Regions from separate parts of the Parviterribacter kavangonensis genome, predicted to be linked through region 3. Evidence: riboswitches for the same ligand, from Rfam matches in the RefSeq annotation. Region 3 holds a riboswitch; each other region holds the start of a gene.
The links. Region 3 has a riboswitch for cyclic di-AMP ahead of AC1UE4_RS18795 (transglycosylase family protein). Riboswitches for the same ligand answer to the same signal wherever they lie in the genome.
Positions count from the first base shown of each region.

Region 1: linked by a shared signal. The riboswitch ahead of AC1UE4_RS01115 (hypothetical protein) and the one ahead of AC1UE4_RS18795 (transglycosylase family protein) in region 3 are both predicted to bind cyclic di-AMP.
Region 2: linked by a shared signal. The riboswitch ahead of AC1UE4_RS04625 (septal ring lytic transglycosylase RlpA family protein) and the one ahead of AC1UE4_RS18795 (transglycosylase family protein) in region 3 are both predicted to bind cyclic di-AMP.
Region 4: linked by a shared signal. The riboswitch ahead of AC1UE4_RS10850 (DEAD/DEAH box helicase family protein) and the one ahead of AC1UE4_RS18795 (transglycosylase family protein) in region 3 are both predicted to bind cyclic di-AMP.

Region 1 covers NZ_JBXPJA010000001.1:231,377-238,606, reverse strand. Annotated here, with positions in the region: gene AC1UE4_RS01125 (MMPL family transporter) at 1-641, shown strand, start outside; gene AC1UE4_RS01120 (glutamine synthetase family protein) at 601-1,908, opposite strand; gene AC1UE4_RS01115 (hypothetical protein) at 1,952-2,701, opposite strand; cyclic di-AMP (ydaO/yuaA leader) riboswitch at 2,712-2,852, opposite strand; gene AC1UE4_RS01110 (c-type cytochrome) at 2,991-3,470, opposite strand; gene AC1UE4_RS01105 (DNA polymerase III subunit alpha) at 3,524-6,883, opposite strand; gene AC1UE4_RS01100 (hypothetical protein) at 6,970-7,230, opposite strand, start outside.
Region 2 covers NZ_JBXPJA010000001.1:913,351-920,580, forward strand. Annotated here, with positions in the region: gene AC1UE4_RS04620 (amidohydrolase family protein) at 289-1,413, shown strand; cyclic di-AMP (ydaO/yuaA leader) riboswitch at 1,462-1,637, shown strand; gene AC1UE4_RS04625 (septal ring lytic transglycosylase RlpA family protein) at 1,684-2,385, shown strand; gene dinB (DNA polymerase IV) at 2,416-3,510, shown strand; gene AC1UE4_RS04635 (alpha/beta fold hydrolase) at 3,521-4,330, shown strand; gene AC1UE4_RS04640 (thioredoxin family protein) at 4,327-5,070, opposite strand; gene AC1UE4_RS04645 (nuclear transport factor 2 family protein) at 5,102-5,479, opposite strand; gene AC1UE4_RS04650 (alpha/beta fold hydrolase) at 5,542-6,342, shown strand; gene AC1UE4_RS04655 (universal stress protein) at 6,339-6,824, opposite strand; gene AC1UE4_RS04660 (MDR family MFS transporter) at 6,821-7,230, opposite strand, start outside.
Region 3 covers NZ_JBXPJA010000002.1:615,726-622,955, forward strand. Annotated here, with positions in the region: gene AC1UE4_RS18780 (MBOAT family O-acyltransferase) at 1-591, shown strand, start outside; gene AC1UE4_RS18785 (alginate O-acetyltransferase AlgX-related protein) at 596-1,768, shown strand; gene AC1UE4_RS18790 (sigma-70 family RNA polymerase sigma factor) at 1,769-2,632, opposite strand; cyclic di-AMP (ydaO/yuaA leader) riboswitch at 2,762-2,933, shown strand; gene AC1UE4_RS18795 (transglycosylase family protein) at 2,929-3,591, shown strand; gene AC1UE4_RS18800 (alpha/beta hydrolase family protein) at 4,177-5,061, opposite strand; gene AC1UE4_RS18805 (DUF3253 domain-containing protein) at 5,098-5,352, opposite strand; gene AC1UE4_RS18810 (acyltransferase) at 5,343-6,029, opposite strand; gene meaB (methylmalonyl Co-A mutase-associated GTPase MeaB) at 6,062-7,036, shown strand; gene AC1UE4_RS18820 (TetR/AcrR family transcriptional regulator) at 7,091-7,230, shown strand, end outside.
Region 4 covers NZ_JBXPJA010000001.1:2,110,091-2,117,320, forward strand. Annotated here, with positions in the region: gene AC1UE4_RS10825 (CGNR zinc finger domain-containing protein) at 1-398, opposite strand, end outside; gene AC1UE4_RS10830 (GNAT family N-acetyltransferase) at 521-769, shown strand; gene AC1UE4_RS10835 (AraC family ligand binding domain-containing protein) at 766-1,164, shown strand; gene pspAA (PspA-associated protein PspAA) at 1,141-1,440, opposite strand; gene AC1UE4_RS10845 (PspA/IM30 family protein) at 1,437-2,195, opposite strand; gene AC1UE4_RS10850 (DEAD/DEAH box helicase family protein) at 2,251-2,781, opposite strand; cyclic di-AMP (ydaO/yuaA leader) riboswitch at 2,816-2,962, opposite strand; gene AC1UE4_RS10855 (hypothetical protein) at 3,008-3,781, opposite strand; gene AC1UE4_RS10860 (cell wall-binding repeat-containing protein) at 3,844-5,034, shown strand; gene AC1UE4_RS10865 (hypothetical protein) at 5,031-5,300, shown strand; gene AC1UE4_RS10870 (hypothetical protein) at 5,310-5,483, opposite strand; gene AC1UE4_RS10875 (LLM class flavin-dependent oxidoreductase) at 5,570-6,589, shown strand; gene xseA (exodeoxyribonuclease VII large subunit) at 6,630-7,230, shown strand, end outside.

The DNA.
Region 1 (7,230 bases), on a different contig from region 3:
CGCCGGGCGCGCTCGTCGGCGGGCCGACCGCGGTCGAGTACGACCTTCGTCAGGCGGCGGCGGACGACACGCGGCTCATCCCGCCGATCACGCTCGCGATCGTCCTGCTCATCCTCGTCGTGCTGCTGCGGGCCGTCGTCGCGCCGGTGCTGCTCGTCATCACCGTCGTCCTCTCGTTCCTCGCGGCGCTCGGCGTCGGCGCGATCGTGTTCGACGTGATCTTCGGCTTCCCCGGGAGCGACCCGTCGCTGCCGCTCTTCGCCTTCATCTTCCTCGTGGCGCTGGGGGTCGACTACAACATCTTCCTGATGGCGCGCGTGCGCGAGGAGACGCTGCGCCACGGCACGCGCAACGGCATGCTGCGCGGCCTCGCCGTCACCGGCGGCGTCATCACGTCGGCGGGCATCGTGCTGGCGGGCACGTTCGCGGTGCTCGCGGTCTTGCCGCTCACCTTCCTGACCGAGATCGGGTTCGTGATCGCGTTCGGCGTGCTGCTCGACACGTTCATCGTGCGGTCGATCCTCGTGCCGGCGCTGGTCTTCGACCTCGGGCCGCGGATCTGGTGGCCGTCGCGGCTGGCGCGCGAGGACGGCGGCGAGGTCAGAGCACCGGCAGGTAGCGCCGAAGCTCCCACGGGGTGACCTGCACCCGGTAGTCCTCCCACTCCTGCCGCTTGAGCTCGATGAAGCGGTTGAACATGTGCTCGCCGAGCGTGCGGAGCACGAGCTCGGACTCCGCCGCGACCTCGATCGCCTCGCCGAGCGTCTCGGGCAGCTGCTCGATGCCGACCCGGCGCCGGTCGTCCGGGGCGAGGTGGTAGAGGTTCTTCTCCATCGGCTCGGGCAGCTCGTAGCCCTTCTCGATCCCCTCGAGGCCGGCCTGCAGCAGCGCCGCGAACGTCAGGTACGGGTTGCACGCCGGGTCGGGGCAGCGCAGCTCCATGTGGGCGGCGCGCGGCGGGACGCGGACGAGCGCGGAGCGGTTGCGGCGGCTCCACGCGACGTAGACCGGCGCCTCGAACCCGGGCACGAGCCGCTTGTACGAGTTGACCCACTGCGCGAAGACGGCGCTGAGCTCGCGCGCGTGGCGCAGCTGTCCGGCGATGAAGCCGCGGCCGACGGCGGAGAGGCCGTAGGGGTCGTCCTCCGCGACGAACGCGTCCTTGCCGTCCTTCGTGAGGCTGAGGTGCGTATGCATGCCGCTGCCGTTCTCGCCCTCGAGCGGCTTGGGCATGAACGTCGCGTGCCAGCCCTCGGCGATCGCGTACTCCTTGACGGTGATGCGGGCCGTCATGACGTTGTCGGCCATCTGCAGCGCGCCCTCGGACGACAGCGCGATCTCGTGCTGGCTCGGGCCGCCCTCGTGGTGGGAGCTGCCGACGTGGATGCCGAGCTGCTCGAGCGCGAGGACCGTCTCGCGCCGGACGTCGGTGCCGGCGTCGAGCGTCGTGAGGTCGAAGTAGCCGCCCTCGTCGAGGGGCTCCGCGGTCTGGCGGTCGCGGAAGAGGAAGTACTCCGGCTCGACGCCGACGTTGAACCCGTCGAAGCCGAGCGCGTGCATCCGCTCGAGCGCGCGCCTGAGCACGTGACGCGGGTCGCCCTCGTACGGCGTGCCCTCCGGCGTGAGGACGTCGCAGAACACGCGCGCGACGCCCTGCTCCTCGGGACGCCACGGGAGGATCGCGAACGTCTCGGGGTCGGGCATCGCGATCATGTCCGACTCCTCGACCGGGTTGAAGCCGGTGATGGAGGAGCCGTCGAACGGGACGCCGTCGCGCATCGCGCGCTCGATCTGGTCGCGGCCGACGCTGAACGACTTGAGCTGGCCGAGGATGTCCGTGAACCACAGGCGGACGAAGCGGATGTCGCGCTCGTGGACGAGCGAGAGCACGTGGGCGGCGCTCGGCATGGCGCGAGAGAGTAGTGGGCGGCGGCGCCTCGCCGCGAGCGGGCTAGTGCTGCGCGGCGTCGACGGTGACGACGAGCGCGGGCGCCTGCTGGGCGGCCGCGGCCGTGTCGATCGTCGCGGCGTTGGCCTTCGGCGTGCCGATCGCGGCGATGGCGATGAGCAGCAAGCCGAGCAGGAACGCGTAGAGCGCGATCCGGTCCGGGCGGCCGGCGAGCCGGTCGGCGGGCGAGCGCGAGGGACGCCGGCGGCCGGCGCCGGCGGGCACGCCGCTGGCGCGGGCGGCGGGGACCGCGGGGACGCCCGCGAGGCCGTCGGCCTGGCCGCGGATCTCGATCGTCTTGCGCGTGCCGGGCGGGGGCGGCTCGGACACCGTCCAGTCGTCGAGGTCCCACCCGCTGGCGCGGTCGTCGTCGGTCAGCCAGGCGCGCTGGTCGTCGAGCGGCTTGGCCTGCGACGTCTCCTCATCGAGATTGAGCCACGACTCCGTCGCCGGCGCATGGTCCGCGCCGAGATCGATCCACTCGAAGCGGCCCGGCTCCTCCGTCTTCGCCGGAGGGTCGAGCAGCGAGGCGAGCCCGGCGTCGAAGTCGAAGTCCACCTTCGGGCGGCGGCCCGTCTCGGCCACCAGCTCGCGCGTCTCCATCATCTCGCGAGCCTCCGCGAGCGGCGCCGTGGCACGGCGGAAGCGGCCGGTCGGCGCGTGCTGCTTGGCGCCGTCGGCGACTGTCCCGCTCTCCTGCGGGCGAAGGTGCTGCACGTCCTCCCACCAGGGGCGGTCCGTGGTCTCGCTCATGCCGGTGTCGTCTTCCTCGTTCCTCGTGCTTACGGGGTTAGCTGACGGGCTCGCGCCGGAAGAGCAGCGCTACTCCTTGCCCGGAAGGCAAGACGATTCGCCCCAACAGTTGGGTCCCCCGCTCCAGTCGGTACGTCCGCATCCTCACGAACGCCCCGGATGGACTCAGCGGTCTGACGCGGCGGGATCGTAGCAGGGGCCGAAGTTCCTGCAAACGCACCGGAGTTATGAAGTCCTGCAACCCCGCATGTTGCGCGGTTTCGTCACCGCGCCCGGGTGTTCGGGACGTCTAGCCGCGGCCCGCGGTGGCCGCCACGAAGTCGGCGACCTTCTCCGCGTCGTTGCCCGTGAAGAGCAGCGCGGGCATCTGGCCGCGACCCTGCGCGCGGCCGTTCTTGATGGCGTCGAGGATCAGCGCCTTCGGCGGGCGGAGCGCGTCGAGGTTCGGCCCGACCCGGCCCGTCGCGTGCGCTGCCTTGAGCGTGTGGCACTGCTGGCAGGACTGCGAGAAGAGCTTGCGCCCCGCCTCCTGGCCGGCGTTGAGCTTCACCGGGCCGGCCTCCGCCTGGTCCGCGCCGTCGATGCCGACGGCAAGCGGGATCGCGACGGCGAAGAGCAGCACCGACAGGCCCGTGAGGACGTACACGGCTCGGCGGCTGCCGCGGCCGGGCTCGCTCGAGGACGTGCGGCCGCGCCCGGCGCGCATGGCGGCGAGCACCACGGCAAGACCGAGCAGAACGAAGGCAAGGACGAAGATCGCGGTGGCCATCGGAGCGGGAACTTACCCAGTCGGGCCGACGCAAGTCGCGCGGGTCGGCCGGATCATCGCTTCCTCCCCTGGGTGAACGACAAGACCGGCGGGGCGACGGCGCGGAAGTCCCCTCCGCCCCCTGCGGCGGCGACCTTCGGCAGCTCCTCCTCGCGCTCGCCGCCGACGATCGCGAGCTCCGTGACCTCGGCGGCGATCCGGTCCGGCGCCTCGAGCGCGGTGAGGCGGTCGACGACGACGTTGATCGCGCCGCCCGCCGAGGCGAACTTCTCGACGCGGCCCACGGCCATCACGAGCGGCTCGGACCGGACGGCGAGGCGGTCGCGCTCGTAGACGTTCGGCGGCACGACGAGGTTCACCGTGCCGAGCTCGTCCTCGAGGAGGATGAACGCGACGCCCTTCGCGGTCCCCGGCCGCTGGCGCGCGACGACGAGCCCGCCGATCCGCACCTGCTTGCGGTGCGGCAGGGACTCGAGGTCGCGGCTCGACACCGCGCCGCGGCCGGACAGCGCCTCGCGCATGAGGCCGACGGGATGGACGTCGACGCTGATCCCGGTCGTCGCGTAGTCGGCGATCATCTCGTCCCACGCCCCGAGCCGCTTGAGCTTCGGCGGCGCCGGGAGGTCGAGCCCGAGCGACAGCTGCACCGCCGACCCGTCCCGCTCGAGCTTGCGGCCGGGCGCGGCGATCCCGAGCCGCCACAGCGCCGTCCGCCGGTCCCCCGCCAGCCCGTCGCACGCCCCCGACCACGCGAGCGTGTCCAGCGCCGACCGCCCCGCGCCCGCGCGCGACGCCAGGTCCTCCAGCGACCGGAACGGCCCGCCCTCCTCGCGCGCCCTGACGAGCTCCGCGACCTCGTCCGCCCGCACCCCGAGGACGTAGGCGAGGCCGACGCGGACGCTCTCCTCCTCGATCGTGCAGCCGACCGCGCTGCACGCGATGTCGGGCGGCCGGACCTCGATCCCACGCCGCTGCGCCTCGTGGATGAGCGCGTCGGAGGGGTAGAAGCCCATCGGCTGCTCATCCAGCAGGGCGCAGAGGAACTCGAGCGGATGGTGGACCCGCAGCCAGGCCGACTGGTAGGCGAGCAACCCGAACGCGGCGCCGTGCGCCTTGGGGAAGCCGAAGCCGGAGAAGCCGACGACCATGCTCCAGACGCGCTCGGCCAGCTCGGGCGTCACGTCGTCGTGCCGCGCCTGCGCGCCCGCGACGAAGGCGTCGTGGTGGGCCATGATCGCCGCCTCGGACCGCTTGCGGCTCATCGCCCGGCGCAGCCCCTCGGCCTCGCCGGGCGAGAACCCGGCGAACGCCATCGCGACCTCGATGACCTGGTCCTGGAAGATGATCGCGCCGAGCGTCTCCTTCAGCACGGGCTCGAGCGACGGGTGCTCGTAGGGCACCTCGAACGACGGGTCCTCGCGCAGCCGCTGGCGGCGCTCGATGTACGGGTTGACCGCGCCGCCCTGGATCGGGCCGGGCCGGACGATCGCGACCTGGATCGTGATCTCCTCGAGCGTCTCCGGCCGCGTCCGGCGCAGCGAGGCCATCTGCGCACGGCTCTCGATCTGGAAGACGCCGGTGGTGTCGGCCTCCTGGATCGACGCGAACGTCCCGGCGTCGTCGTACGGGATCTGCGACAGATCGATGATCTCGCCGGTGCGCTTCGCGATGAGGTCGACGCAGCGCTCGACCGCCGAGAGCATCCCCAACCCGAGGAAGTCGATCTTCAGGAACCCCGCGTCCGAGCACGAGTCCTTGTCCCAGTGGACCATCTGCCGCCCGGTCATCGAGGCCGGCACGACGGGGCAGCAGTCGACGAGCGGGCGGGTCGCGACGATCATCCCGCCGGAGTGCTGCGAGAGGTGGCGCGGCAGACCGTGCGCCTCCTCGGCCAGGCGCGCGAGCCACCCCCACCGTCCCTCGCCGCGCCCCTCGCCGAGCGCGACCTCGATGTCCTTCTCCACGTCGTTCGCCCACGCCTCCGAGCCGCGCGCGACCCGCTCGATCTCGCCGGGCGGCAGGCCGAGCGCCTTGCCGATCTCCCGGATCGCGCCGCGCGCCTTGTACGTCGGGAAGGCGGCGACGAGCGCCGCGCGGTCGCGGCCGTAGCGGTCGTGCACGCGCGGCAGCAGCACCTCGCGCACGTCGCGCGGGAAGTCGAGGTCGATGTCCGGCAGCGACACGATCTCCTCGTTGAGGAAGCGGCCGAGCAGCAGGTCGTTCTTCACCGGATCGACGTGCGAGAGGCCGGTGAGGTAGCAGACGATCGACGAGACGCTGGACCCGCGGCCGCGGCCGGGCGGGAGCACCTGGCGCGCCGCGCTCGGCCCCCGGACCTCGCAGGCAACCTCCCGCGCGAGCTCGAGCAGCTCGTGATGGAGGTTGAAGAACCCGGAGAGGCCGAGGTGGGCGATCAGCCGCAGCTCCGTCTCCAGGCGCCGCTGCGCCTCGGCCCGGTGGCGGCTGCCGTGCGGGTAGCGGCCGTCGAAGCGCGCGTCGCAGATCTCGGCGAGCGTCCGGTCGGCGCGGTCGTCCTCCGCGCCGGGGTAGCGGTAGCCGAGGTCGCTCGTCAGGTCGAACGTGAGCGTCTCGGCGAGCCGCACCGTCTCCGCCAGCGCGTCCGGGTGGTCGGCGAAGCGGGCGGCCATCGCCTCCGGCGAGGCGAGCACGTGGGCGTGGTTGCCGCGGCGCAGCGGCTCGGACGCGTCGAGCGTCGTGTGCTCGCGGATCGCGACGAACGCGTCCTGCACGAGCGCGCGGGCGCGCGTGTGCGCGTGGATGTTGCCGGTCGCCACGCACGGCACCCCGAGCCGGGCGGCGAGCGAGGCGAGTCCGCGGTTGAGCGCGCGGTCGTGGCGCTGGTAGGGGCGCTGCAGCTCCACCCGGAAGGCGTCGCGGCCGAACGCGGCGAGCAGGCGGCGCATCGTCGGCTCGTCCCGGATGCCCTGCCGCGCGCAGCCGCTGAGGCAGACGAGCCCGGCGGCGTGCTGCTCGAGGTCGTCGAGCGTCACGCGCGGCGCGTCGACGACCGGCCCTCCCGCGGGCGCGCGCGTGTGCGCGTGCGCCTTCGTGAGCAGGCGGCACAGGTTCGCCCACCCGGTCGCGTCGCGGACGAGCAGCGTCACATGCCGCGACGGCGGCGCCTCCCCGCGCAGGTCCGCCGTGGCCGAGCGCCCGGCCGGCCGCACCCACGGCGCGTCGATCACGTCGACCTCCGCGCCCTGGATCGCGCGCAGCCCGAGCGCCGAGGCCGCCTGCGCGAACTCCATCGACCCGTAGACCCCGTTGTGGTCGGTCAGCGCCATCGCCGAGTAGCCCAGCCGCGCCGCCGCGGCCGCCAGCTCATCCGGCTGCGAGGCCCCGTCGAGGAACGAGAAGGCCGAGTGCGCGTGGAGCTCGACGTAGTCGGTCATGAGCGAACACATGTTCGCATGCCCGGAGGACGCCAAGACGACACGTCGGCAACGCCCGCGAGGCTCGTCGGGCGGCGAGGTCGGACTCAGGCGGCGAGCAGGCAATCGAGCCGCCGCGACCACCCCATGCCCGGCTCCCTCCCCGCCGCGGCGATCAGCCGGGCGGTGTCGACCGTGCGGATCTGCTCGTACCCGACCTTGGCGCCGAGGCCGACGGCGGCGCCCTTCGCCGACTCGTCGTGCGTCGTCGCGTAGACCCGCACGTCGACGCGCGCGCGATCGGCGAGCCGCGCGGCCGCGGCCGGCGTCGGGCGGTGCAGCAGCCCGGTGGCGAGCGCTCGCGTCGC
Region 2 (7,230 bases), on a different contig from region 3:
TCGAGGTCGACTGGTTCGCCAGTCGACGGTGATCTCGGTGGATTAGCACGGCGCGCGGGAGCGGGAAACGCAAGATCACCCGTGCCGAAGAGACCTCCTCGTGCGGCTCTCTAAATCGGGGTGCTCGCACTCCCGAGCGCTCGGCGAGGTCACTCACCGGGCGCTTCTCCGCAGGGCTAGCCACGTCAATCAGCGTCCACGGGACTTCCTGACGGTCTCGCCGCCGGAGAACTCCCCGGCGCCCTTCCGAACGAAGGGGGTAGGCGGCGGGCCGCTACGGTCCCGCGGGTGCCCGCGCCGACTGCACCCTGGGACGAGACGGTCCGCCCGTTCTACGACCGCGCACTCGCGGCGCTGCCGTCCGGCGTGCAGTGGTGGGACGCTCACACGCACATCGGCCACAACGACCCGGACGGGCTCGAGGCCGACCCGCCGGACATCCTCGCGAGCCTCGACCGCGGCGGCCATCACGGGGCGCTCGTGTTCCCGCTGCACGAGCCCGACGGCTACGGCGAGGCGAACGACATCGTCTTCAAGGCGGTCGCCGAGTCGGACGGCAGGCTGCGCGCGCTCGGGCGCGTGAACCCGAACCTCCCCGGCGCCGTCGACGAGGCGCGGCGCTGCCTGGAGAACGGCGCGGAGGGCTTCAAGCTCCACCCGCGCTCGGACCACTTCGGCCTGCCGCACCCCATCGTCGAAGAGGTCGTGAAGCTGGCGCACGAGGCCCGCGCGACCGTGCTCTTCCACGCCGGCCGCGGCATCCCGCGGCTGGGGGAGACGATCATCGAGCTGGCCCGCACGTACCCGGGGGCGCGGTTCATCCTCGCCCACGCCGGCATCAGCGACATCGGCTGGATCGGGCCGCCGGCGGCCGAGCTCGACAACGTCCTCTTCGACACCTCGTGGTGGCAGGCGGGCGACCTGCTGCAGCTGTACGCGACGGTCCCGCCCGGCCGCATCGTCTACGCGAGCGACGCGCCGTACGGCAGCGCGCTCTTCGCCGGCTACGCGTTCCTGCGCTGTGCGACCGCGCTCGGCCTCGAGGGCGACGCGCTCGCCGGCATCGCCGGCGGGACGCTCGAGCTCATCCTCGAGGGCGAGCCGGCGCCGGACCTCGGGCCTGCTCCGGGCATCGCGAAGCTCGGCGGCCGCGACCTCGGGTGGGAGCGGACCGCGAGCTACCTCTGCACCGCGTGCCACATGGCGTTCCGCGGCGGCGACCCGACCGAGCCGCTGTCGCTCGCGGCGCTCGCGTGCGAACGGTTGGATGGGAACGACGTCGCGCGCGCCATCCTCGAGCTGATCGACGGGACGTTCGACGTCATCGCGAGCGGCCCGCCACGCCTGTCCCAGGCGACGTATGGCGCGCTCGTCGGGCAGCTCCTTGCCGCAACTGCGGCGCACGGTGTGTGACGTACCGCACATGCAGTTCAATGGACCGACGTACAGTCCGAACGTAAGTTCGTAACGAAGCCGAACCGGCACGACCTGATCGTGCCGGGCGGGGGACCCACTGCCGGCGTGTTCGAAGAGAGCGCGACGGCCGGGGCGAATCGCCGGGTGCTCCCGGCGTAGCGGCCGCTCAAGACGGTCGCGAGCCCGACAGCTCACCTCGTAGGCAGCCAAAGACAGACGTGTCGCACCCGCCCGTCCGGAGGTGCGACGCAGGAGGTACGCACGACCGTGAGGCCGCAACTGACGCGCGCCCGCGCCGCCCTGGGCGCCGGCACGCTTGGAACGTTCATCGCCCTTGGCGCCACCGCCGCCGCCGGCCAGGAGCCCGCGCCCGCGCAGACGGCGCCGACCGCTGCTGCCGCCGCCGCACCGCGCGCGAACAGCACCTTCCAGATCACCCGTCATCGCCTGAACGTCCGCACCGGCCGCAGCGCCGTCGTCGCCGGCGTCCTGCGCCCCGGCGCCGCCGGCCGCATCGTGACGCTGCAGCGCCGTGGTCATCGACGCTGGGTCACCATCGACCGTGCGCGAACGTCGCGCTCGGGCCGGTTCGTGCTGCGCCGTGCGTTCCGCACCGCGTCGACCGCGCCCGTCCGCGTCCGCTTCGGCGGCGACGCCCGCACGCAGCCGGCCAAGCGCCGCATCGGTCGCCTGAGCGTCTTCCGTCCCGCGCTCGCGTCCTGGTACGGCCCGGGCCTCTACGGCAACAAGCTCGCCTGCGGCGGCACGCTCAGCTCCGGCACGATCGGCGTCGCGCACAAGAACCTCCCGTGCGGCACGAAGCTCGTGCTGCGCAAGGGCTCGCGCACCGTCCAGGCCCGCGTGATCGACCGCGGCCCGTACGTCGGCGCGCGCGAGTTCGACCTCACCCAGGCGACCAAGAACCGCCTCGGGTTCGGCTCGACCGGGACCGTCTGGGTCAGCCACTAGCCGTCCTCGGCCCGAACTACTGTTCGGGCCGTGTCCGCCGAGCGCCGCGTCGTCGCCCACTGCGACATCGACGCCTTCTACGCGTCGGTCGAGCTGCTGCGGCGGCCGGAGCTCGCGGGCAAGCCGCTCGTCGTCGCGGGCACCGGCCCGCGGTCGGTCGTGACGACCGCGTCCTACGAGGCGCGGAAGTTCGGGATCGACTCGGCCATGCCCGCCGCCCGGGCGCGCTCGCTGTGCCCGCAGGCGGTGTTCCTGCCGCCGGACTTCACGGCGTACCGCGCCAAGAGCAAGGAGGTCTGGGACCTCGTCCGCTCGCGCGTCGACCGCATCCAGCAGGTCGGCATCGACGAGGCCTACCTCGACGTCACCGGGTTCGAGAAGCCGATGCGCGTGCTGCGCGAGCTCGTCGCCGACCTCCACGAGACGACCGGCATGACGATGTCGGTCGGCGTCGGGCCGTCGCGGCTCGTCGCGAAGACCGTCAGCTCGACGTTCAAGCCGCGCGCGTTCGCCGCCCTCTCGCGCGAGCAGGCGTGCGAGCGCTTCGCCGGCGCCTCGACGCGGATCCTGCAGGGCGTCGGCCCGAAGACCGCGGAGCGCCTCGCCGAGGCCGGGTTCCACACGATCGGCGACCTGCAGCGCGCGGGGGAGGATCCGCTCGTCGCCCGCTTCGGGCAGCGGATGGGCCGCTACCTGTCGAGCCGCGCGTGGTTCCACGACGACTCGCCCGTGCAGGCGGTCGGCGCCGCGAAGTCGCGGTCGAACGAGACGACGTTCCCCGAGGACGTCGCCGACCACGGCGAGCTCGAGGCGACGCTGCGCCGGCTCGCCGAGGAGCTCTGCGCCGGCCTGCGCAGGAAGGAGGTCGCCGGCCGGAACATCGCGATCAAGGTCCGCCTCGACGACTGGACCACGGTGACACGCGCGCGCACGATCGAGGACCGCACGAACGACCCCGAGGTCGTCATCCCCGTCGTGCTCGATCTCTTCCGCGCGTACGCGCCCGCGCGACCCGTGCGGCTGCTCGGCGTCCGGCTCGCCGCGTTCGAGGACCGCCCGGCGGCCGACGAGCCCGTGGAGGAGAACGGGGCGTCGCCGCAGCTGCGCCTGCCCGTCGGCGTCTAACGTCCTGCGGATGCCGACCGCGAACGTCAACGGCCACGACCTGCACTGGGTCGAGCGCGGCGAGGGCGAGCCCCTGCTGCTGATCATGGGGATGAGCGGCACGCACCTGTCGTGGGGCGACCCGTTCCTGGACCTCCTCGCAAGCGACTTCCGCGTCATCGCCTACGACCACCGCGGCGTCGGGCGCAGCGGCCGCGCGGACGCGGGCTACTCGATCGCCGACCTGGCCGACGACGCCGCCGGTCTCATCGGGGAGCTCGCCCTCGAGAGCGTGCATGTGCTGGGCATCTCGATGGGCGGGATGGTCGCCCAGCACCTCGCGCTGCGCCATCTCGGCCGGGTCCGCACGCTGGCGCTCGGCTGCACCTACAGCGGCGGCGAGGGCAGCGCGCTCACCGGGCCCGCGGTGCTCGAGAAGCTGCAGGCCGGCTGGTCGGGCGGCGATCGCGAGAAGGCGCTGCGCGCCGGCTGGGAGGTCAACGTCTCGGCGGCGTTCGCCGGGGACGAGGACCAGTTCTCGGCGTTCCGGCAGCGCGCGATGGACCTCCCGGTTCCGCTGCCCGTGATCTTCGCCCAGATGCAGGCGATCGGCGGCCACGACGTGCTCGCGCGGCTCGAGGAGATCAGGGCGCCCACGCTCGTGGTCCACGGCACCGAGGACCAGATGCTCCCGGTCGCCAACGCGCACCTCATCGCTTCGCGGATCCCGAACGCCCGCCTCGAGGTGCTCGACGGCGTCGGTCACATGTTCTGGATCGAGCGGCCCGAGCGCAGCGCCGACCTGCTGCGCGAGCACGCCCTCACACGAACCGGCGCCTAGTACAGAGCGGCGGCGAGCCGGCGGCGCGCGTCGCGGGCGAGCGGGTGCTCGACCCCGAGCTCGTCGAGCACGGCCACGACCGCCTGGCGGATGTCGTCCTTCGCGCCGTCGGTCGACGGCAGCGCCCCGATCAGCAGGTCGATCGCGCGCTCGTGCTCGCCGGCGTCGAGCGCCGCCCACGCATCCTTCAGGTCCGGTTCGCCGCGGTCCTCGAGGCGGATGCGCGCGGCGATGCCCTGCGCCTGGAAGTCGCCCGGCAGGTTCGCGACGACCCGCAGCGCCTCCTCGCGCTCGCCGCGCCCGAGCAGGATGCGTGCGAGCGGGACCGCCGCGTCGGCACGGGTGGGCTCCAGCTCGAGCGCCCGGCGCAGCGACGCCTCGTCGCCCGCCGCGGCCAGCAGCTCCGCCTCCGAAGGCACGAGCCCGTCGAAGAACCGCTCGACGGCCTGCGGCGGCAGCGCGCCGACGAACTCGTCGACGACCTCGCCGTCCCGGAACGCCTTGACGGCGGGGATCCCCTGGATCCGGAACTCCGCCGCCGTCCGCTGGTTCGCGTCGGTGTCGAGCTTGGCGAGCACGACCTTGCCCTCGCGGGCGGTCGCGGCACGTTCGATCAGCGGCCCCAGCTGCCGGCACGGGCCGCACCACTCGGCCCAGAAGTCCACGACGACGGGGAGCTCCTTCGAGCGGTCCAGGACCTCCGCACGGAACGTGGCGTCGGTGACGTCGATGACCGTCATGAGACGGATGGTAGGAAGGCCGCGCGGTACGTCAGGCGACGGCCAGGCCGCGCCCGGTGTCCGCGTGCGCGGTCAACGGCACGATCCGCTCGATGAGCCCGTCGACGACCGTGAAGCGCCACGACGCGGGCGAGTCCGACAGCGAGTTGTCGTCGAAGATCCGGATGCGCCCGTGGACCAGCACGTCGTTGCCGTCGGCGACGATCCGGTGCGCCTGGACCTCGGTGCGCCGCGATCCCGGACGCGACTCGGCGCGCAGGAACGCGCGCACGCCCTCGACGCCCTTGATGACGTTCCCGCTCCCGGGCGGCAGGGCGGTGACCCCCGGTGCCATGAGCGCGACGAGCTGCCGGTCATCGCCGGCGGCGCGGGCCTCGAAGAGCAGGCGGACGACGTCCGCTGGCGGCATGGCGGCCATGGATCGACACTCCCACGTCGGAGTGGGCCGGGTCAATGGCTAGGTTGGCCGGCATGCACGACTTGGCGGTTGAGGACACGGGCGGCGACGGCCTCCCGGTCGTCCTGCTCCACGGGCTGACCGCCACGCGGCGCTACGTGGTCATGGGCTCGAAGGCGCTCGAGCGCAGCGGTCACCGCGTCATCGCCTACGACGCGCGCGGCCACGGCGAGTCCGCGCCGGCGCCCTCGTCCGACGCCTACGAGTACGCCGACCTCGCCTCCGATCTGCTCGACGTGCTGGACGACCGCGGCATCGACCGCGCGGTGCTGGCCGGTGCGTCGATGGGCGCGCACACGCTGCTGCGCGTCGCGATCGAGCACCCCGACCGTGCGGCCGGCCTCGTCGTGATCACGCCCGCGTACGACCCCGTCGATCACGGCGGCGAGGCCAGCCTCGCGCGCTGGGACGCGCTGGCCGAGGGGCTGCGCACCGGCGGCGTCGACGGGTTCGTCGAGGCCTACGGCGAACCCGGCGTGCCGGACGAGTGGCGCGAGACCGTCCTGCGCGTCGTCCGCCAGCGGCTCGAGCGCCACGAGCATCCCGAGGCGGTCGCAGACGCGCTGCAGGTCGTGCCCCGGTCGCGCCCGTTCGACGACCTCCACGCGCTGGAGCAGATCGAAGCGCCCACGGTCGTCGTCGCCGACCGCGACGAGGCCGATCCGGGCCACCCGCTGAGCGTGGGGGAGGACTACGCGCGCGTCATCCCGGGCGCGCGCCTCGTCGTCGAGGAGGAGGGCAAGTCGCCGATCGCCTGGCAGGGCGGCCAGCTCTCGAAGGTGATCGCCGAGGTCGCCGAGCAGGCGCGGTTCTAGGCGGCGTCCGCGTCGCCATCGCCGTCGCGCGGCGCGTGCGCGACGAAGACCGCGACGTCGGCGTGGTGCAGCACGTGGCCGCTCACGCTGCCGATCAGGGCGCCGACCCGCCCGACGCCGCGCGCGCCGAGCATGACCGCGTCGTACTTGCCGCAGTTCGCCAGCGCGACGATCTCCGGCCCGGCCTTGCCGCGGCGGAAGATCGTCGTGACCGGCAGCTCCTCCGGAATGCGGTCGATCGCGCGCCGCAGCGTCGCGTCCGCCTCGGCGTCGGCGTCCGCCTGCAGGCGCACGACGTCGATCGCGGCGCCGGGCCAGCGGCTGACGTCGGAGACGTCGGGCGCGACCGACACCAGCGCGATCGACGCGTTGTCGCGGCGCGCCGCGGTGACGGCCATGGCGAGCGCGAGGTCGGCGTTGGCCGAACCGTCGATGGCGACCAGCAGCCGGCGGTAGTGGAGCTCGTCGAGTCGCTCGGTCATGCGGCGACGTGCTCCGTCGTCTCGCGGTGGAACCGTCGCTCGGTCTCCTCGCGGGTCAGCTCGATGCCGCTCTTCTGGCCGAGCGGCTTCTCGTGCATGAACCACAGCGCGGCGAAGGCGACGAGCCCGAGCGGCGCGGCGGCGAGGAACATCTCGGCGATGCCGGTGCCGTACGCGTGCTCCACCACGTGGACCGTGCCGTCGGGAAGCGTCGACAGATCGGGGACCTGACCGGAGCCGCCGATCTCCGCACGCGCATGGTGGGCGAGCAGCGCACCGAGGACGCTGACGCCGATGGCGCCGCCGAGCGTCCGGAAGAACGCGATGAGCGCACTGCCGGCGCCGATGTCGCGCTGGGCGACGGAGTTCTGCACGACGAGGACGAGGTTCTGCATGACCATGCCGA
Region 3 (7,230 bases):
GACTTCTGGCGGCGCTGGCACATGACGCTCTCGCGCTGGTTCCGCGACTACGTCTACATCCCGCTCGGCGGCTCGCGCGGGACGCAGAGCGAGACGGTCCGCAACCTGATGGGCGTCTTCCTCCTCACCGGCGCGTGGCACGGCGCGAGCTGGACGTTCGTGCTGTGGGGCGTCTACCACGGGCTGCTGCTCGTGGGCGAGCGGCTCACCGGCATCCGCACGTGGGCCGACGACCGGCAGGTCGTCCTCCGCCGCGCCGTGACGTTCGTGCTCGTGATGTTCGGCTGGGCGCTGTTCCGCGCCGGCTCGCTCGGGCAGGCGGCCGACGTGTGGAAGGCGATGGTCGTCCCGGCCGGCGGTGGCCTCGACCCGGCGGTGCGCGACGCGCTCAACACCGAGACCGTGCTCGCGCTCGGCGTCGGCGCGGCGAGCGTCCTGCTCCCGCGCACGTTCGTCGGCGGCCGGCTGCTGCAGGGCCCGTGGACCGGACGCGCGCTCGTCGCCCGCGTCGCCGTCCTCGCGCTGCTGCCCTGGGCGGCGATCACCGTGGCCGCCGGCTCGTTCAGCCCCTTCCTCTACTTCCAGTTCTGAGACCTTGACCGTCCGCCGCTTCATCGCCGTCGCCGCGCTCGTCTTCTTCACGCTGCCGATCGGCCTGCGCGTGGCCGGCGTGACGGCGCGCCCGTTCGAGAACCGCCCGATGGCCCCTCGGCCGGAGCTGAGCGCGGGCTGGGACGTCTTCGACCAGACGACGCGCTTCTTCGTCGACCGGATGCCGCTGCGCGAGCAGGCGGTCCGCGCGCACAGCTGGACGTCGCGCGAGGTGCTCGGCACGTCGCCGACGTGGCGGCAGGACCTGCTGGCCGGCGAGGGCTCGGGCACCGCCGCGCTGCCGCAAGAGGCGAGGGAGGCGGCCGGCGAGGGCGCGCGTCCGAAGGACACGCGCCAGGACGAGCAACAGGCCGGCGCGCCCGGTGCGGGTGCCGGTCCCGTCCTCGAGGGCCCCGACGGGTGGCTGTTCCTGACGGCCGACCTCCAGCGCGCGTGCTCGCCGCAGCTGCCCTGGAGCCAGGTCGCCGCGAACCTCCAGTCGGTCACCGCCACGATCGCCGCACTCGGCAAGGACGTGGTGCTGATGGTCCCGCCGGACAAGACGACCGCCTACGCCGAGCTGGTCGAGGGTCCGTCGGACCTCATCGGCTGCGCGACCCGCAACCGGCGCGAGCTGTGGGCGCTGCTCGAGCAGGCCGACAACCCGACGCTGCTGCCGCTGCGCACGACGATCGCGGCGGCGCGTCGGGCGACACCCGAGCCGCTGTACAAGCGCAAGGACGCGCACTGGAACACCGTCGGTGCGTCGTACGCACTCGAGCCGCTCCTCGGCCGCTTGAGCTCGCGGGTGCGGGTCCGGCCGAATGAGCTCGTGGCCGCGCCCGATGAGCGCTACCAGGGCGACCTGACGATCCTTCGCGGCGCGCCGGAGGACGACACCACGCCTGCCCGGGTCGTCAAGCGCGCGCCGGGCGCGCCGGTCCTGCGCGGCCGGACGCTCTTCATCGGCGACTCGTTCGGCAACTACCAGCTCGAGCAGCTGCGGGCGTACGCGCCCGACCTCCAGGTGCTCCCGTGGCCGTCGACCGACCCGGCAGCGCTGGCCGCCGCCGTGCGGGACGCCCGGCGCGTGATCATCGAGGTGGTCGAGCGCGAGCTGACGATGGTCACGCCGGACGGCGGCCCGCTCGTGGCGATGGCCGCCGCCCTGCGCTAGCTACGCGGCCTCGCGCAGCGCCCGGCCCTCGGGCAGGCGCTGGAGGCGCTCGAGCGCGGCGTTCTCCAGGAGCCGTGCGCGGTTGGCGGTGATGCCGAGCTGCTTGCCGATCGCCGGCAGGGTGTGCGCCTGCTCGCCGAAGAGGCCGTACCGGAGGGTGAGCACGCGCTGCTCGATCACCGAGAGCTGGTCGAGCGCCTCGCGGACGGCGTCCTCGCGCAGCGTGTCCTCGGCGACGACCTCCGGCCGGACGGCGTCGGCGTCGGCCAGCAGGTGGCCGAGCTCCGTGTCCTCCTCGCCGCCGACCGGCGCGTTGAGCGACACCGGCGTGCGCGACGCGCGGCGCAGATCCTCGACCATCTCCGTGTCGAAGTCGAGCAGCTCCGCGATCTCCTCGGTGGTCGCGTCGCGGCCGAGGCGCAGGCCGAGGTCGCGCTCGGCGCGCATGATCTTGTTGACCTGGTCGACGACGTGGACCGGGAGGCGGACGGTCCGGCCCTTGTCGGCGATCGCGCGGGCGATCGACTGCCGGATCCACCACGTCGCGTAGGTCGAGAACTTGAAGCCCTTGCGCCAGTCGAACTTCTCCACGGCGCGGACGAGCCCCAGCGTTCCCTCCTGGATCAGGTCCAGGAACGACAGGGCGCCCTCGCCTTCCCGCTCGCGGCGGTACCGCTTGGCGACGTGCACCACGAGGCGCAGGTTCGCCTCGATCATGTGCTGCTTGGCGGCGAGGTCGCCACGCTCGATCCGCTTCGCCAGCTCGATCTCCTGAGCGGCGTTCAGCAGCGGCACCTTCCCGATCGCCTCGAGGAACGCCTGGAGGCCGTCGGCAGAGGGGTCAGGGAGGGGGTTCGGGCTCATCGTGCCTCGGAACTTTCGTCGCCGTCCCTTAGCCGAACCCAAACGGAAGGCAAAGGTTGTGTTAGGGCTTCGCGTACCCCACGTGCAGGCGCACCGGCGTTCCGCCGAGCGAGTCCTCTACACTCCGCCGCTCGAACAACGCCGAGTTCCGGGCTGTCGCATGCCCGGAAGCGGGGGACCCAACCGAGCGAGCGCGCCGTACCGGCGCACGCTCACGGGGCGAATCGCCAAGTGCTCTTGGCGTAGCGCACGTCCAGCGCGAGCCCGTCAGCTCACCTCGTAGGCGCCGCGACGACATGAAGGAGCAGTTCGACGTGCCCATCAACGAGGAGCCTCTGCACGCCATATCGGCGCCGCGCGACCTCGCCGACGAGACCCACGTGCGCCGCTCGCTGCGCGCGGCGGTCGAGCGCCGTGCCCGGCGCCGCCGCCGCGAGCGCGCCGGCCGCGGCGGGCGGCGCGCCATCGTGACCGCGACGGCGATGCTGGCGATCGGCGCCGGCGGGGCGTTCGCCCAGTCGACGGGCGAGAGCTCGTCCGGGACCAGCACGACGGCGCAGGTCCAGCAGGCGCTCGGCATCCCGGCCGACGGCATCGCCGGCCCGCAGACCCGTCGTGCGATCAAGCGCTTCCAGCGCCGCAACGGCCTGACGGTCGACGGCATCGTGGGGCCGCAGACGCTCGCCGCGCTCGGCCTGTCGGCCGCGAAGGCGACGAGCAGCAGCGCGCCGAGCGACCTGCTCGCGCGCATCGCCCAATGCGAGTCGGGCGGCGACCCGACCGCGATCTCGCCGGACGGTCAGTACCGCGGCAAGTACCAGTTCAGCCGTTCGACCTGGCAGTCGCTCGGCGGCACCGGCGATCCCGCCGCTGCGCCCGAGGCCGAGCAGGACCGCCTCGCCGCGCAGCTGCTCGAGACGCAGGGGCGCAGCGCTTGGCCCGTGTGCGCTTCTTCGTAGCGGCGGAGCGCTTCTTCGGCGTCACCGCCGCAGGCCTCGCCGGGCAGCCGGCGCGCATGTCGGGACACACCCACGGCGCGCCGGCGGCGCGGGGGTCGCGCAGCGAGAACGCCGACCGGTAGTAGAACGACACCGCGTCCCGGATCGGGATGCCCTTGATCAGGTAGGGCACGTTCCCCGCGTACGGGTCGGCCGGGTTCGCCTTCGCCGGGTCGTAGGTGCCGGCCCCGATCGACGTCTTGTCGACGCTGTCGTCGAACGACGCGGCGACGAGCCGCTCGAAGCCGCTCTCGTCGCCGCGCAGCTTCCAGTCGAGCCACGCCTTCGTGAAGTACGAGGCCATCCGCTCGCCGAGCTGGTTGGACTGGAAGACGAGCGGGATGTACGTGTACGCGAGGTGCGTCGCGTTGCGCAGCGTGACGAGCTGCGCGTCGAGGCCCGCGTCGCGGATCTGCTGGTAGCCGGCCGCCTTCTCGTCGGGGTCCGGCGCCTCGGGCATCGGCTGCGTGTTGAACAGGTAGTCGTTCGTGAGTCCGAGCGCCGGGACGTTGATGAGCTTGCTCGTCCGGTGCTCCTCGGGGATCGTCACGCCGTCGCAGCTCTCGATGGCGCGCAGCCCGTCCCAGGCGACGATCGTCTTGACGCGGTCGTCGCACTGGCCGACGACGCTGACGGCGGACGCGCCGAGCGAGTGGCCGGCATGGCCACGCGGTCGCGGTCGAGCGCATCCGACCACGGGTTCTTGCCGGAGACGAAGAAGCTCAGCGAGTCCTCGGCGCCCTGGAAGAAGTTGTAGTCCTGCTGGTACGGGACGCCCGAGCACTCGCCGGGGCAGTCGTCGCCGAACAGCGACGAGTCGCCCTGGCCCTGGACGTCGTAGGTGAGCACCAGGTAGCCGGCCGACGCGAGGTCCTGCGCGGCCCAGTAGTAGAGCTCCTCGTAGCCCTGCACCGAGCCGTCGGTGATGACGACGCCGGGGTAGCCGGCCTTCGGGCGCTTGACGCTGGCCGGCGGCGCCCACACGTGGCCCGACAGCGTCGAGCCGTTGAGCGCCTTGAGCTCCACGGAGCTGACGCGGCCGTAGCCGGCGGTCTCCCAGCGGCGCACCGTGCGGAACGGATCGGCGGACTTGGCGCCGGGGACGCGCGTCGTGACGCCGCCGTGCGGGTCGGTCGGATCGCTCAGCTCGTCCGCGGTCTGCTCGGCGTAGAGCTCCGCGCCCTGCGTCTGGTTGCCGAACCCGAACGCCGGGCTGGCGAGCTGGTCGCGCGGGCGCAGCGACGCGCAGCGCTGGTTCTCGAGGTCGCGCTGCATCCACTCGGCCGACCCCGGCTCGGGGTTGCCGGCCGGGGCGTAGCAGCTCATGTCGACGCCGATGACCGGGTTCTGCGCCGCCGCGGACCCGGCGACGGCGGCGGAGGCGCCCGCGGCGAGCGCGCAGGCGAGGACGAGGCTCCGAAGCGTGTGCACGTCGTCTGAGACGCACCGCGCGGTGGGAACTTGCGTCTACGGGCGCTGCGGCAGGCGCAGGCGGATCGGGCCGCGCGCGGTGCGCGGGTCGACGACCTCGCCGCGCTGGGTGACCTCGAGGCGTCCCTCGTCGGCCATCGCGAACGCCGTCTCGCGCACGGGCTGCATGAGCGGGCGCCAGTCCTGCGGGGCGAGCGCGCGCGCCGCCTCGGATGGGCAGATCGTCTTGCCGGCGTCGCGCAGCTCGAGCAGCGCGGCGATCGCCGCCTCGATGCGCTGGTCTACGCCCACTTCATCCGGCGGGGACGGTCGCGCTTGCGGACGACCTTCGCGGGGACGCCGACGGCGACGGAGTTCGGCGGGATGTCCTTCGTGACGACGGTGTAGGTGCCGAGGATGCTGTTGTCGCCGACCTTGCAGCCGCGCAGCACGCAAGCGCCGTAGCCCATCCAGACGTTGTTCCCGACCTTGACGTCGCGCTTGTAGATGCCCTGGAAGCGGATGGGGCGCTCGACCTCGACGACGCCGTGGTCGAAGTCGATGAGCATCACGCGGTCGGCGACGATGCACTCGCGGCCGATCGAGACGTGCTGGAACGAGGAGATCGTGCACTCCTGGCCGAGCACGGACTTCGCGCCGATGCGGACCTCGCCCTCGTGCGCGCGGACCTTCGTGCCGTTCCCGAGCCACGACCAGCGACCGAGGTGCACCATGGCGTTCTTGCCGATCTCGAACTTCACGCCGGGGCAGACGAACGCGATGCCGTCGACCTTCAGCCGGCCGCGCCAGCGCAGCTTCAGCCAGGCGAGCCGTACGAGCAGGTACGCGTAGCCCGGCGTGAGCATCTTGTTGCGCCGCGCGAAGCGCAGGAACGTCAGCGGGCCGCCGTGCAGCGGGGGCGGGTCCCCGCGGACCTCCCACTTCGGCGGGCTCGTGACGATCGGGATCTGGACGGCTGGCTCGACCACGGTGTCGGCGAAGATCCTAGGATCCTCCGCTCATGCCGCCTCAGGGGACCATCGCGGAGCGCCTGCTCCGAGGGGACAAGCGCGCATTGGCGCGTGCGATCTCGCTCGTGGAGGACGACGAGCCCGAGGGCTGGGAGATCGTCAAGGAGGTCTATCCCCACACGGGGAAGGCCGACCTGCTCGGGCTCACGGGGCCGCCGGGCGCCGGCAAGTCGACGCTCATCGCCGCGCTGACGAAGGCCAAGCGCGCGGCGGACCGCACCGTCGGCGTCGTGTCGATCGATCCGTCGTCGCCGTTCACCCACGGCGCGCTGCTCGGCGACCGCATCCGGCTGACCGAGCACTTCCTCGACCCCGGCGTCTTCATCCGCTCGATGGCGAACCGCGGGGCGCTGGGCGGGCTCGCCGAGGCGACGCTGCAGGCGGCGCTGCTGATGGACGCGTCGGGCAAGGACGACGTGATCCTCGAGACGGTCGGCGTGGGGCAGGCGGAGGTCGACATCATCGACCACGCCGACACCGTGGTGCTCGTGCTCATCCCCGGCTCCGGCGACTCGGTGCAGGCGCTGAAGGCCGGCGTGATGGAGATCCCGGACATCATCGTCGTCAACAAGGCCGACCACCCGCTGACCGACACGATGGTCCGAGAGATCCGCGGCGTGCTGTCGCTGGCTCCGCAGCGCGGCTGGCGCGTGCCGATCATCAAGACCGAGGCGACCCGCGGCGTGGGGATCGAGCAGCTCGTCGAGACGATCGCCGAGCACCGCGCGCACCTCGAGTCCGAGGGCACGCTGCAGGAGCGCCGCCGCCGCAACCTGCGCCACGAGATCCTCGCCATCTGCACCGGCCGGCTGCGCCGCCGGATGGAGGAGGCGCTCGACGACGACGAGCGCTTCGGCCAGCTCATCGACGAGGTCGCCGCGCGCCGCATCGACCCGGCGACCGCGGCCGCCGAGCTGCTCGAGCGCGTCGACACCGCCGAAGCCGCCCCGCCGACGTCCCGCTGACCCGTCGTCCCGCCCGCTTGTGGAGGACTCTCTCTAGAGAGTAGTCTCTAGTGCGTGCCGCGGACGGCCTTCAGCGACGACGACATCCTCGACGCCGCGCGGGCCGTCGTGGTGGCGCGGGGACCGCGGGCGGTGACCTTGCAGTCGGTCGCGGCGGCGTCCTCGGCGACGAACGGGTCGATCTACCACCGGTT
Region 4 (7,230 bases), on a different contig from region 3:
GCGGCGACGATCGCGAGCAGCTCGCCGAGCACGGCGTCGACGCCGGCCGCCGCGGGCGCGAGGGCCGCGACGCCGTGCGCGTCGAAGCGCACCGCCAGCGCCGCCCGCCGCGCCGTCGCGTCGACGACGCGCGCCGCCTCGGGATCGACCGCGTAGTCGCCGCCGTGGTGGCCGAGCAGCAGCTCGCGCAGCGCCTCGCGCAGCGCGACCGCCCGCTTCAGCTCCGCCGCGGTGACGCGAAGCTCCGCGGCGTCCGCGCCTCCGAGGCCCTTCTCCGCGGCCCACGCGGCGAGCGCCTCCGGCGTCCCCAGCTCATCGCCCTCCGGCTTCTCCAAGTCCACCGAGTTGACGAACTCGCGGACCACCTCGAGCCGTCCGGGCGCCGCCTGGCTGCTCACGTTCCACCGTCCTCCAACGTTCTCTGATGGCAAGCCATCACGAACCACACTACCAAAAGCGCTTGACTGGTTACGTAACCGGTCATACCATGTAGGTAGTTACGAATCGATCGGAGGCCATCGTGCTCACCCCCTCGCAGTGGAACGCCATGACGATCCGGCCCGCAGGCCCCGAGGACCGTGGCCGGCTGGCCGACCTCGCCGCCCTCGACAGCGCGCGTCCGTTCGCCGGCGACGCGCTCGTCGCCGAGGTCGAGGGCGCGCCCGTCGCCGCGCTCGAGCTGCGCACGGGCCGCGGCATCGCGGACCCGTTCACGCCGAGCGCCAAGCTGCTCGACCTCCTGCGCATCCGCGCCGCGCAGCTGCGATGAGCCATCGCGTCGCGCGGATCGACGAGATCGAACGCCACCGCGTCGTCGACGGGCAGCTGTGGTGGCACCCCGTGCGGGACCACCTCGGCGTGCGCTCGTTCGGCACGAACGCGTACGTCGCCGACGCGGCCGGCGACCTGGTCGTCGAGCCGCACGACGAGGACGAGTTCGAGGAGCTCTACGTCGTCGTGCGCGGGGCCGCGCGGTTCACGGTCGACGGCGAGACGTTCGACGCGCCGCAGGGCGCGCTCGTCCTCGTGACGCCCCCGTCGCAGCGCGTGGCGCACGCGCTCGAGCCGGGCACGACCGTGCTCGCGGTCGGCAACGTGCCCGGCCGGGCGTACGAGGTCAGCGAGTGGGAGACGCGGTGGCTACGCGCTGCCCGGCAGCAGTGAGTCCGGGATCACGCCGTCGCCGCTGAAGTCCCGCTTGGCCTCTTCGAGGTCGGTGTCCTGCGGCGGCAGGATGACGTCGGACTCGCGGAGGTCGTCGTCGGCGAGCTTCGTGCCGCGCGAGCGGACGAGCTCGAGCAGCTGATCGAACAGCTCGCGGTACCGGGCCTCGTCGCCCGCCTCGACCGCCTCGACGACGCGGTTGTCGAGGTCGTTGATCTCCTCGAGCGCGTCGTCCGACAGCTCGAACTGGTCCTCGGTCGCAATGCGGACGATCACTGGTTGCCCCCCTGGCCGAGCTCGCCGGCCGGCTTGGGGCTCTCGCCCGAGCCGAGCTCCGCGCGCATCTTCGACAGCTCGTCGTCGACCGCGCTGGCGCTCGTGAGCTCGCGCAGCTGCTTGTCGATGTCGTCCTCGCCCGAGCCGAGCGCGGTGAGGTCCTCGAACGTCCCGGCCGCCTCCAGCTCCTCGACCGCCGACGCGCGGGCGCGCATCTGCTCGGTCTTGTCCATCGCGCGCTGCATCGCGAGGCCCACGTCGGCCATCTGCTCGCCCACGCCGGTCGCGGCCTCGGAGATCTGCACCTGGGCCTCGGCGGCGGAGTACTGCGCCTTGATGACCTCCTTCTTGGTGCGGAAGGCCTCGATCTTCGCGCGCAGCTTCGCCTCGTTCTCGACGAGCCGTTGCTGCTGGTCCTCGAGCTCGCCGACCTGCTGGTCGAGCGACTGCAGCTCGGTCTGCGCGAGCTGCTTGCGCTCGAGCGCCGCGCGCGCGAGCTCCTCGTTCCCGGCGGCGAGCGCCTGGCGCGCCTGGGTGTCGAGCTTGACGACCTGCTGCTCGAGCTTGCCGCTCTGCATCTGCAGGCGCTTCTTGGACGTCACCACGTCGGCGATGCCCTTCTTGACGTTCTGCAGCAGCTCGAGCTGCTTCTCGTACGAGTAGTCGAGGGTCTCCTGCGGGTCCTCGGCGCGATCGAGGAGCTTGGAGACCTTCGCCTTGACGATGGTGGAGAACCGTCCGCTCATCCCGGGCATGCGGGCACCGTACCAGCGCGCGGGCGCTGGCTTCCGGCGGGTTCCTGCGGGTGGTCTAGAAGCCTTCGGGGTGGCGCGCGCGGAAGCCGCGCGTCGAGCGCAGCGTCGGGCGCCAGCGGGGGCCCTTGCCGCCGCGCGGGTCGCCCGCGGCGCTCGTGTCGAGCCGCAGCCCGGCGATGACGACGAACGCGTGACCGGGGTTCGTGTAGATGGTGATCCACTCGCCCGGGCCGGCCTCTCCCCAGCGCATGAACGAGCCGGAGTCGAGCGGCGACTTCAGCAGCTCGGCGCCGATGAGCGCGTAGGAGACCGTGCCGGAGCAGTCGTAGCCGAAGTCCTCGACCTTGGCGTGGCCGCCACCGTACTTGTAGGGCTTGCCGATGAGGCGGTTCGCCGACGCGATCGCCTCGCGCACCTCGGCCGGCGCGCCGGCGGGAGCGACCGCGAGGCCGTCCTTGCCGATGATCGCCTTCGCGCCGTTCCACGTGGCGCGCTGCGCCTTGACCGGATCCTTGTACGTCGCGCCACCGGTGCTGGCAGCCGACGCTGCGGCGGGGGCAAGCCCCAGCAGCACGGCACAGCTCACGATGGACGCAGCAACGCGGGAACCCCGCAAAACCAACACCTCTCTCGTCGGCCTGCGGGGTTAGCTGACGGGCTGGCGCTGAGAAAGCCTGCGCCTCGCGTCACTCTGGACGCGACTCGCCCCAAACAACGTGGGTCCCCCGCTCCCTGGCCTGTTGCCAGGGATTCGGCATCGGTGCGGCACCGTACCCGATCTGCACGAGAACATGCGCCGCGGTTGTCCTCCGTTACATCGGTTTGCGCCTGTGCACCTTGAGCGCGACGGCCGCCAGAAGCGCCGCGAGCAGCGTTGCGGCGCCCATCCGCAGGCCGAGGGGAAGAGGCGGCGCGCCGCTGCCGCACGCGCGTGCGGACGCGTGGAACCCGGCCGGATCCGCCCATGCCGTCGGGGGATCGCGGTCCTGGAAGGCGGGGCCGCGCGGGCTCGACGCTTCCGCCGGGTTCCACCAGCGCGCCTTGGCGCGTCCCCATCTGCCCGGCCAGCGCACCCACGGCCCGAGTTGGCGCACCAACGGCATGACCACGCGTCCATCTCCGCGCGCCTCGTCGTCGGGATCTGGCCACGGGCGGCCGTGCTCGCCCGGGGTCGGATACGAGGCGTGGGAGCCGTTCGCCACGTAGATCCGGCCCCGCCACGGGCACGCCTCGGCCCACTTGTGCTGCGAGAACGTCGCCACGGCGGGCCCGCGGCCGGTGCCCACCTGCACGAGCTCCCAGTCGCCCTCGTGCCGCCCGGTCCGCAGGATCCCGCGGTCCTGCGGGTTGTCCGCGTAGAGGAGCCAGAACTGCGTCCACGTCCGCCCGTCGGTGCCTCGGACGACGCGGCGGTAGACGACGTCGGGAAGGGGGTCGACGCGCGGGCGCAGCGCGATGCGGTCGCCGGCGACGCGGGCGGTGAGCGCCTCGACCGCCGTCGCGCGGTCGCCCTCGCGGGCGTCGTAGAAGAGGGTGGGCGCCGGGACCGCGCCACCGCGCGTCTGCGCCGCGACGGCTCTCGGCATCTCGATCGGGGGCGGTTCGGAAGCGACGATGGGTGGGAAGCCTGCCGAGTACGTTGTCCCGCGTGCGCCGGCCACTGCTCCTGCTCGCCCTCGTCGCGCTCCTCGCCGGCTGCGGCAAGAAGGACGACGACGCGGGCGACGCCAACCCGATCACGCCGAAGGCGAGCGTCAAGGGCGAGGAGAAGGAGGCCGCGCAGGACCTCGGCTTCCCGGCGTTCGCCACGAAGAACACGACGCGGGTCGGCTCGGCGGACCCGGTCGCGACGGCCGCCGCCGTCGCGCGCGCCGTGTACCCCGGCACCGAGTCGAAGACCCGCCCGCAGGCGGTCGTCCTGGTCGACGGGGACAACTGGCAGGGCGGCGTGGCGGCCGCGGCGCTGATGGCGCAGCCGATCGGCGCGCCGGTGCTGCTCACCGACGGCACCGACCTCCCGGCCGCCACGAAGGATGCTCTGGACGCGCTCGCGCCGACGGGCTCGCGCGCGGCGGGCGGCGCGCAGGTCGTCCGCATCGGCGACGTCGCGCAGCCGGAGGGCCTGAAGTCCAGCGACGTGAAGGGCGGCAACGGGATCGCGCAGGCGGCGGCGATCGACGCATTCCTCTCGGCCGCGCGCGGGCGCACGAGCGACGCGGTCGTCGTCACCGGTACCGACCGGCCCGACCTCGCGGTGCCCGCCGCGGGCTACGCGGCGAAGTCCGGCGACCCGGTCCTCTTCACCGAGCGCGACAGCCTCCCGCCCGCGACGCGCCAGGCGCTCGGCCGCCACCAGCAGCCGAAGATCTACGTGCTCGGCGACGAGAAGATCGTGTCGGCGAGCGTCGAGAAGCAGTTGCGGCGGCTCGGAACGGTCAAGCGGATCGACGGGACGGGCGGCGACGCCACCGCCAACTCGATCGCGTTCGCGCGCTACCTCGACGGAGCGTTCGGCTGGGGCGTCATCGACCCCGGGCACGGGCTCGTGTTCGTCGACGCGAAGCGGCCGATGGACGCGGTCGCCGCGTCGCCGCTGTCGGCCAGCGGCACGTACGGCCCGCTGCTGCTGCACGACGGCTCGTCGAAGGTGCCGCGCGCGCTCGAGAGCTACCTGCTCGACATCCAGCCGGGCTACCGGCGGGATCCGGTGCGCGGGGTCTACAATCGCGGCTGGGTGATCGGGGACGAGACGGCGATGCCGATCGTGACCCAGTCCCGCATCGACGCCCTCCTCGAGATCTCCCCGGAAGACACCGACTCCACGTCGCCCTCATCGTGAGCGAAGCCGAGCATCCCGTCCGTCGCGAGCGCGACGTCACCATCGACGACGTCCGTCAGCTCATGGGCGCGTCGACCCCGCACTTCGCGCTGCAGATCCGCAACCGGATCGCCAAGCTGATCCGCGGGCTCCCCGAGGACCACCCGGCGCGCATCGAGGGCGAGCGCGAGATCCGCCGGCTCACCGCCCTCGGGTTCTCCGGCGAGGTCCGCGGCACGCCGCACGAGGACGGCATCGAGCCGCTGCCCTCGCTGCAGGCGGACTGAGCCCGCCTCCTACTTGCCCTCTTCGCCGCGCTCCGACTGCTCGGGGGCGGGCGTCGTCTCCTGGTTCTGGGCGGGGGTGTCGGTGTTGACGGGGGCGTCGCTCTGCCCGCCGCCGCCGTCGTCGTCCCCGTCGTCGCCGCACGCGGGCGCAGTGATCGCCAGAGCCAGCGCGGCGAGCGCCATCGCGGTCCTCCTGCCTCGAAGGGTCATGGCCCGGGTCCTGCCCGGGCGGCATGGGTTGCATGCCGCCGGTAGGGTCGCGGGCCGCGATGCGCGCCGGGCTCTTCCTCGCCTACTGGCCGTGGTTCTCCCCCGAGGAGCAGGTCTCGCTGTCCGTGCTCGCCGACGATCTCGGGTTCGACTCGGTGTGGATCGCCGAGGCGTGGGGCCAGGACGTCGTCTCGGTGCTCGGGCTGCTGGCCGGGAAGACGGAGCGCGTCGGGCTGGGCACCGCGATCATGCAGATCCCCGCGCGCAAGCCGGCGGCCGCGGCGATGGCGGCGGCGACGCTCGACGTGCTGAGCGGCGGGCGGTTCAGGCTCGGCCTCGGCCTGTCCGGGCCGCAGGTCTCCGAGGGCTGGTACGGCGAGCCGTTCACCCACGGGCTGCGCCGCACCCGCGAGTACGTCGACGTGGTGCGGCGGATCCTCGCGGGCGAGAAGGTGCAGGTGCCGATGCCGGAGGGCCAGCCGGGCATGGGGCTCGGCAAGCCGCTGCGCCTGCTGGCCAAGCCGGTGCAGGAGCGGATCCCGATCTACCTCGGCGCGATCGGCCCGAAGTCGATCGAGCAGACCGCGCGGATCGCCGACGGGTGGCTTCCCGCCTTCCTCGATCCGCGCAACCCGGACGTGCTGCTCGGCCCGATGCGGGCGGGGCTCGAGGCCGCCGGCCGGACCGGCGACGACTTCGACGTCGCCGCCGCGGTGCCGGTCGCCATCGCCGACGACCTCGACGCGGCGCGCGACGCGGTGCGTCCGTGGCTCGCCTTCTACCTCGGCGCGATGGGCGCGCGCGAGAAGAACTTCTACGTCGACCTCGCCGACCGCTACGGACACGGCGACGTCGCCCGCGAGGTCCAGACGCGCGTCCTCGACGGCGACCGCATGGGCGCCGCCGGCGCGTTGACCACAGACCTCATCGACGCCACCGCGCTGGCCTGCACGCCCGCCACCCTCGACGACCGCCTCGCCGAGTACGAGCGCGCCGGCGTCACCACCCTCCTCGCGATCCCCGCCGGCGACCGCGACGCGACGGTCCGCGCCCTCGCCGCCGCGGCCGTCCCCGCCTGAATCCCTTTCCGTCCGCGGCGCGCGGGATGCTGCTGCGTCCATGTCTGCGCCCTTGACGGAGCGGCCGGCGGGGATCCCCGGATCCGAGCTCTCCGGGCCCTTCGCGGTCGGGGTCTACGCCGCGAAGCTCCGCGGCTGGCTGCGCGAGCGCGCGCGGGTGCAGCTGTTCGGCGAGGTGTGGAACCTCCGCGTCACGAAGACGCGCGTGTGGTTCGAGCTGCGCGACGCGACCGGCGCGCTGCCGTGCGCGATGTGGCGCGACGACTTCGAGGCGCTGCAGCTGGGCGAGGGCGCGCTCGCGAACGGGTCGCAGGTCGTGGTCGCCGGCGGGCTCGACTACTACCCCGGCTCGCGCACGGCGTCGCCGTCGTTCTCGTTCGCGGTCACAGCGCTGCGGATCGCGGGCGAGGGCGACCTCCTTGCCCAGCTCGACCGGCTGCGCAAGCTGCTCGACGCCGAGGGCCTCTTCGCACCGCAGAAGCGCCTCGAGCGCGCGGCGCTGCCGAAGTCGATCGGCGTCGTCTGCGCCGAGGGCGGCAAGGCGCGCGACGACGTCCTCGCCGGGCTGACCCGCCGCGGCTGGCGCGGGCGGCTCGTCTGGGCGTTCGCGCCCGTCCAGGACCGCAACGCCGCCCCGCGCG